Regions from separate parts of the Microbulbifer sp. NBRC 101763 genome, predicted to be linked through region 2. Evidence: predicted binding sites of a transcription regulator. Region 2 holds the regulator's gene; each other region holds the start of a gene.
What was found. The regulator LexA, encoded in region 2, represses DNA repair genes until DNA is damaged. The targets are predictions, from matches to a motif close to ACTGTNTNTANANACAGT.
Positions count from the first base shown of each region.

Region 1: the regulator LexA is predicted to act here: its motif matches at 1,560-1,577, upstream of ABWV76_RS16765 (LexA family protein).
Region 3: the regulator LexA is predicted to act here: its motif matches at 1,266-1,283, upstream of recA (recombinase RecA).

Region 1 covers NZ_BAABQV010000006.1:334,117-337,374, forward strand. Annotated here, with positions in the region: gene ABWV76_RS16750 (hypothetical protein) at 1-283, opposite strand, end outside; gene ABWV76_RS16755 (hypothetical protein) at 283-558, opposite strand; gene ABWV76_RS16760 (mechanosensitive ion channel domain-containing protein) at 754-1,287, opposite strand; gene ABWV76_RS16765 (LexA family protein) at 1,592-1,981, shown strand; gene ABWV76_RS16770 (Y-family DNA polymerase) at 1,982-3,235, shown strand.
Region 2 covers NZ_BAABQV010000005.1:417,200-420,457, reverse strand. Annotated here, with positions in the region: gene topA (type I DNA topoisomerase) at 1-882, shown strand, start outside; gene ABWV76_RS14715 (DUF6586 family protein) at 883-1,371, shown strand; gene ABWV76_RS14710 (hypothetical protein) at 1,477-1,734, shown strand; gene lexA (transcriptional repressor LexA) at 1,812-2,417, opposite strand; gene ABWV76_RS14700 (LOG family protein) at 2,582-3,220, shown strand.
Region 3 covers NZ_BAABQV010000004.1:514,266-517,523, forward strand. Annotated here, with positions in the region: gene ABWV76_RS12845 (polysaccharide biosynthesis protein) at 1-108, shown strand, start outside; gene ABWV76_RS12850 (CinA family protein) at 651-1,166, shown strand; gene recA (recombinase RecA) at 1,339-2,373, shown strand; gene ABWV76_RS12860 (regulatory protein RecX) at 2,374-2,859, shown strand; gene glpK (glycerol kinase GlpK) at 2,956-3,258, shown strand, end outside.

The DNA.
Region 1 (3,258 bases), on a different contig from region 2:
CCTTCAGCTCATCCAGGTACTCCACAAATAAACGGAAGTTGAATACAACGGTTCTATGCTCCTTGTACTCCGCAATGATAGTACTCAGGGCATCGTTGATTTTTCTGAGGGCGATATAATCTGTTCTGGAGAGACTCTCATAGGAGTTAGAGAGATACGTAATGGTATCTCTCCGCAACTGACAAAACTCGAACAAGTGCTGGTCGTGTTTTCTCATTTCCCAAAGCCGATATATCTGGATTGAAATGAAGAAAAGAGCAAGGGCTAACAATATGTAGAGCACTACTCAAACTCCTTTTCATTAATTGGCTTTCTCGGTGCCACTTTTCTGGTGGGCGGGGAATAGGAGAAGGCATTATCCATCAGCTTCAGGAACCTGTCTCGATACTCCCTATTATCTGCCGCTAGTCGATCAATTTCAACTTGACGATCTTTCAGTCGCCCGCTGTACATCCAGAAAAGTAAATAATGTGCAAAGATGAAAAATACGACAAACAGACCATTTTTCAGCCCCATTTCTTGGATAAAGTGGAGTATATCTTTGAGGGTGTCGGTCATGTAGTCCCTTAAAGCCAATTTTACAGATTCATGCGCATTTTTAACTATTGAGACTATTGAATCAACTTGATACGAACCCCTGTTGCCGATAATGGGGACTCGTGTGCAAATTACTGGGATATGGGAGAGCCGGGGGAGCTACGTCTCGGCCCTCTGTTATTGAGCTGGGTATGGTAAAAAGCGGGGACCTGGGTATTACTGTACTTCTGCCGGGCGTGACTTCGCTGGCTCTTTGTTATCCTCAGCCTTACTCTTTTCGGGATTTTTTATTACGCCTTTCTGGAGCATTAATGTGTTCGGATAGGTGATCAACTCTTCCCCTCTCCTGATTAATACATGGAAGAGCGTGATTTCCTCAATAATCCCGGAAATGTCGTCGTCCTTATCCATTACCTGGATTTTGTCACCCACACGATAAGGAAAACCGAAGAAAATAATCAGGCTGGCGGTGATATTGCTCAGAATTGACCACTGGGCAAAGAGCGCCACGCCAATTACAGCAAATACCGAAGAGAGGAAGATGGAAACCTGGGTATATTCAAATCCCAAAGCACTGATCAGCAGTGCCAAGTGAAATCCCAGTAGCGCAATGCCCACAGTTTTGGAGATGTATTTCAGGCGGTAGGGTTTCACTGCCTTGGCGCCGCCTAACTTTTTGATGGCGGAAGAGCTCAATCTCATGCAGATAAAATAAGAAGCCACAATCAGTGCAGCGACCAATAAATTCATATTTGTGTCTCTCTCTTTGTGCTGGGGCAGGCTTATCGAGGGGTTCCAGTGGGCAATTGATCGAGTAATAAGAGGCCCTAGTATCTGGGTTTTGCCTATGGGGCCGGATCATAGTGCCAGAGTGTCACGCTGCCAAGCGGCTTGAGGGTAACTGGTGGGCTGGCCTTTGGTGTCAGACTCCACCTCTTCTTGACCACCATTGGATGTTAGTGAGCACTTCCCGGCCCTGTGGTCACTTAATTCTCTTGCCGGTGTCACTTTTCAGCCTCTAAACTGTATTTATATACAGTATTGGTGTTCCCTAATGAAACTGACCCCTTTATACAGCCATGGTGTTGCAGCAGGCTTCCCCTCTCCCGCGGATGACCACAGGGAGGATTCACTAAGCCTCGACCAACACCTTATTACCCGGCCCGCTGCCACTTTTATGGCGCGTGCCAATGGGGACTCCATGCAGGGCCTGGGAATCTTTGACCGGGATCTCCTGATAGTAGACCGCTCACTGGAGCCGGCTCAGGGGGATGTTGTGGTAGTTGCCCTGGATGGACAGCTCGCCTGCAAGGTCCTGGACCGCTACCGGGGGCGCCTGCTCTCCGCCAATGATCGCTACCCTCCGATACCTATCAGGGAGGGGCAGGAACTCGTTGTGGAAGGGGTGGTAAAGGCATCTATTCGCTACCATCGATCTTGCTGAATGCTGGCATTGGTGGATTGCAACAGTTGCTACGCCAGCTGTGAACAGATTTTTCGGCCGGACCTGCGGGGTAGGCCAGTGGTGGTGTTATCAAATAACGATGGCTTTGTGGTAGCGCGTTCCAAAGAGGCCAAATTGCTGGGTATCGGTGATTTGGAACCTTTCTTCAAGATTGAACATTTGCTGCGGCATCATGATGTTGCCATTTTTTCCAGTAACTACCCTCTCTATGGTGATATCTCTCACAGAGTCATGACAACCCTGCGGGACTTTAGCCCAGAGGTGGAGGTGTACAGTATTGATGAGATGTTCCTCAATCTGCAGGGCCTGCGGGAGGACTGGGTCGAGTACGGGCAGGGAATACGTCGAACCCTGTGGCGGGATGTACGCATGCCGGTGGGAGTTGGAATTGCCCCCAGTAAAACCCTGGCCAAGTTGGCGAACAGAGCGGCGAAGAAGATTCCCAAATGCGATGGGGTCTGTGTCTTGGATGGCCCGCAACGTTGGCAATGGCTGCAGAGACACATACCAGTTGACAAGGTGTGGGGAGTTGGTCGGCGCTTGGCCCAACGGTTAGGGGAATTTGGCATTGTAACTGCCTATGACCTGGGGCAGGCCAACCCCAAAATTTTACGCAGGCGTACCAATATTAATATTGAGCGAACTATCGAGGAGTTGAATGGCTCTCCCTGTTTCAGCCTGGAAGAGCAGCCCGCGCCCAAGAAGCAGATTTATTGCACCCGCTCATTTGGGGAAAAGCTCACCGAGCTGCCGCCCCTGTTACAGGCTATTACACTCTATGCGAGTCGGGCGGCAGAGAAATTGCGTGCGCAGGAATACCTGGTAACAGCGATTCACCTGTTTCTGCATACATCCCCGCATGAGCCCAACTATTACAGCCGCAGCACCGTAGTGCGATGTCCTTACCCTACGGATGACACCCGCTTAATTGCCAGTTTGGCGAAGGGGGCCATAAGGGAACTCTATCGTCCGGGACACCGTTTTATGAAAGCTGGGGTGGGGCTGGTTGAGTTGGTACCCAAGACTTTGGGGCAGGGTGATCTATTCGCCATCGGGCAGCCGGCCCGTGCTGGTATGATGATGCAGACACTGGACCGGGTTAATCAGCGCTTTGGCAGTGGCACTTTGTTTTTAGGTGCTGAGGGGGTGCAAAAGCAGTGGAAGATGCGGCAGGCCTATCGCTCACCGGCCTACACAACGCGTTTCGAAGCTCTGCCGGTAGTTAATATTTAAAGGGCAGGCAGCAGCATTAAGGT
Region 2 (3,258 bases):
CCGACAGATACGGACATTGAGTGCTCAAAGTGCGGCCGCCATATGCAGATTCGAACCGGCTCCACAGGAGTTTTCCTGGGGTGCTCCGGTTATGCTTTACCACCCAAGGAGCGTTGCACCAATACCATGAATCTGGTTTCTGGTGATGAAGCGGTGGATGCAGATAAAGATGAAGAAGCAGAATCCCGGCTGCTGCGTGAGAAGCGCCGTTGTGCCATATGTGGTACAGCGATGGATAGTTACCTTGTCGATGAACACCGCAAGCTGCATATCTGTGGTAACAATCCGGATTGCAGTGGCTATGAAGTGGAGCAGGGAACTTTCAAAATCAAGGGTTATGATGGCCCAATTATCGAGTGTGATAAATGCGGCAGTGATATGCAGCTAAAGTCCGGTCGCTTTGGAAAATACTTCGGTTGTACCAATGAAGCTTGTAAGAATACCCGTAAGCTTTTGAAAAATGGCCAACCGGCTCCCCCGAAAATGGATCCGGTATCTATGCCAGAGTTGGCCTGCTTAAAAGTGGAGGATCACTATATCCTGCGTGATGGGGCTTCGGGTTTGTTCCTTGCTGCCAGCCAGTTCCCTAAAAATCGTGAAACTCGCGCACCACTGGTGAGGGAGTTGCTCCCGCATAAGAGTGAGATTGATCCTAAATACACTTTTCTGTTCTCTGCTCCTGTTGAGGATGATCAGGGACGGGATACAGTAATTCGTTTTAGCCGCAAGACCCAAGAGCAGTATGTACAGTCTGAGGAGGAGGGCAAGGCAACGGGGTGGCGAGCCTTCTACCGCGATGGTAATTGGCAGGTTGAGGCCGGCAGTAAGGCTACCACAGCGAAGCGCAAGCCAGTGCGTAAAAAAATAGCTGCAAAAAAGTAAATGAGTAATCCGTTTACAGGGCAGGTTGCCTCGGCTCTGCGCAAAGCCCAGCTGTTACTGCAGCTGACCAGTGATGTGTCACCGCTGCAAAGTGCCGCACTTGAGGAGGCGGTTGTGTTGCAGCTCTGGAAAGCATACAGAGCTTTTCTTGTTGAGCTTTCGCATCAGCTGCAGCTGGGTTTTGAGCCGGAGTCCCTTCAGATGATAGCTGACAGCCTTGAGACTCAGGGCAGGGCCAGTAATGAGGTGAAAGAGTTACAGCAATTGAATGAGCAGCCCGATAGTTGGCTAAATCAGCTGCTGCAAGCCTGGACTTTGCTATTGTCTTTGCCGTCAAATACTGAGGTTAAGCGCGAAGCGCCCAATTTGATACCGATACATAATGTTGGTCGGGAACCGGTAACAATTACCGTTCAAGGGCTCACGCAATGGCATAAATCTATGGTTGAGTTGATTCGTAGGCAGCGGGCCAATCTGGAAGAGTGTTAGTCGCAGGTACTTTCGTACCATGTTTCTCGGCTTTTAGGCCCCTGATACTTCTAATTTGCCTGTGGTACACTGTGCGCAAACTGATGTGCAGTGAAGGAAAAGCGAATGTCCTCCGAAACTTTCGAAATTATTGAGCTGGCCAATGGCGATGTGGCATTGCGTCGTGCTGGTCACAAGGAGGACCCTCTGGTGAGTATTCATTTCTCAGCTGAGAGTCTACAATTCCTGAGAAAACACAAAGTGGCTGTTGCGCGTGCAATGCTGGAAGCAGGTATAGAAACTGTACAGAATTTGGATGATCTGGAGCCTGGTTACTTTGAAGAAGAAGATGAGTCGATGCCGGTTAACCATACTATCCATTGATTGAATGGTTAATAGAGATATGATTCAACAGCGGCCATTGGCCGCTGTTGTTGTTTTAGCTTTGAGATTAATACAGGTTATGGTGTTTGACGAATGACGCCTACTGCCAAGCCTTCGATCACAAAGTTCTTATCCCGCATATCCACCTGGATAGTTTCAAAGTCTTCATTCTCTGGCAGCAGTTGAACAGTCGCTTGATTACCTTTGCGGCGGAAACGCTTAACAGTTACTTCCTCGTCAATTCTCGCTACGACAATCTGTCCATTCCTGACTTGCTCAGTTTTCTGTACTGCAAGCAAATCCCCATCCAGAATCCCCGCATCGCGCATACTCATTCCATGAACCCGCAATAGGAAGTCTGCAGGGGGGTGAAAGAAGCTGGCAGGAAGGTCGCAGTAATCCTCAATATGCTCTGTAGCAAGAATTGGGTTGCCTGCGGCTACACGCCCGATAATGGGAAGCCCCGACTGGTGATCGGGGATACGAATTCCACGTGAGGCGCCGGCAACCATCTCAATGGCCCCTTTTCGCGCCAGTGCTTTCAGGTGCTCTTCTGCTGCATTTGGTGAGCGGAACCCCAGTTCCTGAGCGATTTCCGCTCGAGTGGGAGGGTAGCCAGTATCATCGAGATAGGCTTTGATGAGCTCTAATACCTGAGCCTGGCGTGCGGTGAGATTGGTCATAGATTTACCTAGCTTTTCTGTATTTATATACAGTTGCTGGGATTATATACAGAATTAAGCTTCACGCAATCCTAACACCCGCCTCTTCATAAGCTGCTACATTGTTTATGAAAACAAGTAATGAGAGTAATCGTTGAAAGATCTGACAACGAGGGAAAAAAATAATGTTAGATGTGAAAATGCCAGAGGCATGGCGGGTTCTGCGGATTCAGTCCGAGTTGGTTGATGGAATAGAGCGCCTGGTAGCGCTCAGTGGAGCAGTAACAGTTTTTGGAGGGGCGAGGTTTACCGAGGATAGCCCTGAATATCAACAGGGGGTAAAGCTGGGAGAGCTGTTGGCTGCGGAGGGGGTGCCCGTGATTACAGGTGGAGGGCCCGGCCTTATGGAAGCCTGTAATAGAGGAGCCTTCGATCAGCCAGGCACCTCCATTGGGTTAAACATAGAGCTGCCTTTCGAGCAGGCGGCGAATCCATACCAGGATATCAGTTTAAATTTTCGTTATTTCTTTGTTCGTAAATTTATGTTTGTTAAGCATGCAGTAGGCTTTGTGGGCTTGCCTGGTGGCTACGGAACGCTGGATGAACTGTTTGAAGCGCTGACATTGGTGCAGACACAAAAGGTCCGTCGCTTCCCCATCGTGCTTGTGGGTAAGCGCTATTGGGCAGGACTCTACAACTGGTTGGTAGATACAGTACTTGAACGAAATTGTATTGATGCCAGTGACCTGGATTTATTTCATATCGTGGATACCGTCGAAGAGACAGCGGACCTGATTATGAAATATATGCGGACCAGGGACTGATCAAACGCGACTCTATAAATGCCAACATCTGATACTGA
Region 3 (3,258 bases), on a different contig from region 2:
GAGCGGGTACGCCAGCTACTGAGGGAAACTGTTTGTGGTTATATCCCGGAGGGCGAAATTGTAGATTGGGTTCATCAGAAGCGATGTGCGGAACCTGAGTTGGCTTAATCGCGCCGAACAGTTCATGTACCACCTTCGTCGCAACTTAGCCCAGGTTTAGTGCGAAGCTAGATGCAAGAATGGCGGAAAAATTTTCACCGTTGGCTGTTCAAAACAGTTCGTTAATAAATTCCGCCATGGCTAAATGATACTACCGACCTGAATTTCGTTTCCCTTCTCTTATTTGTGGACAAGAGTCAATTGGATTTCAATAGACTTGGTTTTGAGTGGCTGGAGTAAAACCAGCCATCATCCAATAAGTGAACAACTCTGATCTCATGATCATCACAAATATGGAGGTGGTCTTGATGGTCTCGCTTTGGGGAAGGCTCTCTGGCATTTTGTATTTCGTTTTCCCTGAAGTCAGCGTTGATCAATGCTGTAAGCGATCAGTCTTTTTTAATCTCGATATGAAAAACTACTCTTGATAGCCAGCCCCCTAAAATTCGAAGCTAATAAAGCATCAATCGTATCGATGGTTTAGGAGCAAAGTGTATCAAGGCTGCTGCCTGGCTGGGGGCTACTCCCGATTCAAACTAATGGGAAGTGTAATGATTGAGTATAGAGACGTTACCCTGTTAGCTCAGCGGCTGGGTAAGGAACTGGATAAACGTGCATGGCGAGTTACCGCTGCGGAGTCTTGCACTGGGGGGGCTGTTGCCGCAGCGATAACCGCTATTGCCGGGGCATCAAGTTGGTTTGACGGCTCTGTCGTGAGTTATGCCAACCGCATCAAACACAGCGTTCTGGGTGTAGATGTCAAGGATTTACAACAGTTTGGTGCTGTCAGTGAGCCGGTTGCCCGCCAGATGGCCTGTGGCGTGTTGGCAATGATGGATGCCAATCTATCTGTTGCAGTGAGTGGTATTGCCGGTCCCGATGGCGGTACTGAAGAGAAGCCTGTAGGTACCGTCTGGATTGCCTGGGCTCATGCCGATGGGCAGGAACCCGTGCAGATCGATGCCCGTTGCTTTCATTTTCAAGGCGATAGGGCTGAAGTACAGGCGCAGACTGTGAGAGAGGCAATCAAAGGTATGCTCGCTATCCTGGATGAGCATCCGGTTTAGGGCTGCAGTGGGTTACCTTGGCAATGTTAGGGCGAGCTTTGCAGCTGCCCAAAGCCCATAATTTGCGCGATGGTGACTGGTACCGGTTGTGCCGGAATTACTGGTTGCCTATACAGTAATCCTTCGTTAAGCTTGCCACCAATCAACACAGCTTAGCAATATGGGAATGGTCATGGATTCCAATAAAGACAAGGCGCTAAAGGCGGCGCTCTCGCAGATCGAACGCCAGTTTGGCAAAGGCACAGTGATGCGCATGGGAGATAAAGAGCGCGAGCGTATCCCGGCGATCTCAACTGGCTCCTTAGGTCTGGATGTGGCCCTGGGTATTGGTGGTCTGCCCCGCGGCCGTATTGTTGAGATCTATGGTCCTGAATCCTCAGGTAAAACTACCCTGACACTGCAAGTTATTGCTGAGGCGCAGCGCAAAGGTGGCACCTGCGCGTTTGTGGATGCTGAACATGCGCTCGACCCCATCTATGCAGAGAAGCTGGGTGTTAATGTTGACGAGCTGATCGTTTCCCAGCCGGATACCGGTGAGCAGGCTCTCGAAGTGGCCGATATGCTGGTACGCTCCGGTGCCGTGGACGTGCTGGTAGTGGACTCTGTGGCGGCCTTGACCCCACGTGCAGAGATTGAGGGCGAGATGGGGGATTCCCACGTCGGCTTGCAGGCCCGCCTGATGTCCCAGGCTTTGCGCAAGCTGACCGGTAATATCAAGAACACCAATACTCTGGCAATTTTTATTAACCAGATCCGTATGAAGATCGGTGTGATGTTTGGTTCCCCGGAAACCACCACTGGTGGTAACGCGCTTAAGTTCTATTCTTCCGTGCGTCTGGATATCCGTCGTATCGGTTCCGTAAAGGACGGCGATGAGGTAGTGGGTAATGAGACTCGCGTAAAAGTTGTCAAAAATAAGGTGGCGCCCCCCTTCAAGCAGACTGAATTCCAGATCATGTATGGCGAAGGCATCAATATGGTTGGCGAGGTAGTCGACTATGGAGTGAAACTGGGCTTGGTTGACAAGGCTGGTGCCTGGTACAGTTATAAGGGCGAGAAGATTGGCCAGGGTAAGGCTAACGCCACAAAGTTCTTACGTGACAACCCGGATATCCGCAATGAGATTGAAGGGCAGCTGCGTGCGCAACTGCTGGGTGACCTGGTTCCGGCAAGCCCCGAAGAGGTAGTGGAACTCCCGGAAGAGTAAGTGCCTTATTCAAACACGGATTTCTCCGTTGATCCCGCTCAAGTGCTGTTCGGTGCGGCGCTTGAGTTACTTGCCCGTCGTGAGCATTCGCGCCATGAATTGAAGCAAAAGCTTGCGGGCAAGTTCCCCGGTGCCGATTTCGATGCTCTATTCGAGCGCTTGCAAACACTTAATTATCAGTCAGATCAGCGCTTTGCTGAAGTATTTGTCCGCGCTCGTGTTCAGCGTGGGCAGGGGCCTATGCGTATTCGTCAGGAGTTGCAGCAGCGGGGGATTCGAGGAGAGCTCGCGACCCATGCGATTGAGCAGCTGGAGGTTGATTGGTTTGAGCTTGCCCAGGAGCAGCTCCAGCGCAAATACCGTGCTCCTATCAATATAGCGCTGCCCAGAGACCAGCAAATGAAAGAGCGCGCAAGGCGCCAGCGCTATTTGGCGTATCGCGGTTTTCCCGCAGATGCTATCAGCTGGGCGCTAGACGGGAAGTAATCGGGCTTATACTCTCATGCATGATTGGGTCACGGTGGTATTGTTGCTGTCCGACCTGTGATGATGAAAGCAAGAATAATAAGCGTGAGACACCCTATGATCCTGTCCATTGACCAGGGCACTACGGGCACTACGGCCTTTGTCTTTAATAGTAGCGGCGCTCTGGTTGGGCGCAGTTACTCTGAAATCCCCAACTACTACCCTAAACCCGGTTGGGTTGAGCAGAATGCCGAAGAAATTTGGCAGGTGACGCAGCGGGTTTGCGCGGCAGCTCTGCAACGCGCCGGCATCCGCGCGTCCGATGTTGAGGCAGTGGGTATTACCAATCAGCGTGAAACTACAGTTCTGTGGGACCGGCATACCGGTGAGCCGGTGCACCCCGCCATTGTATGGCAGTGC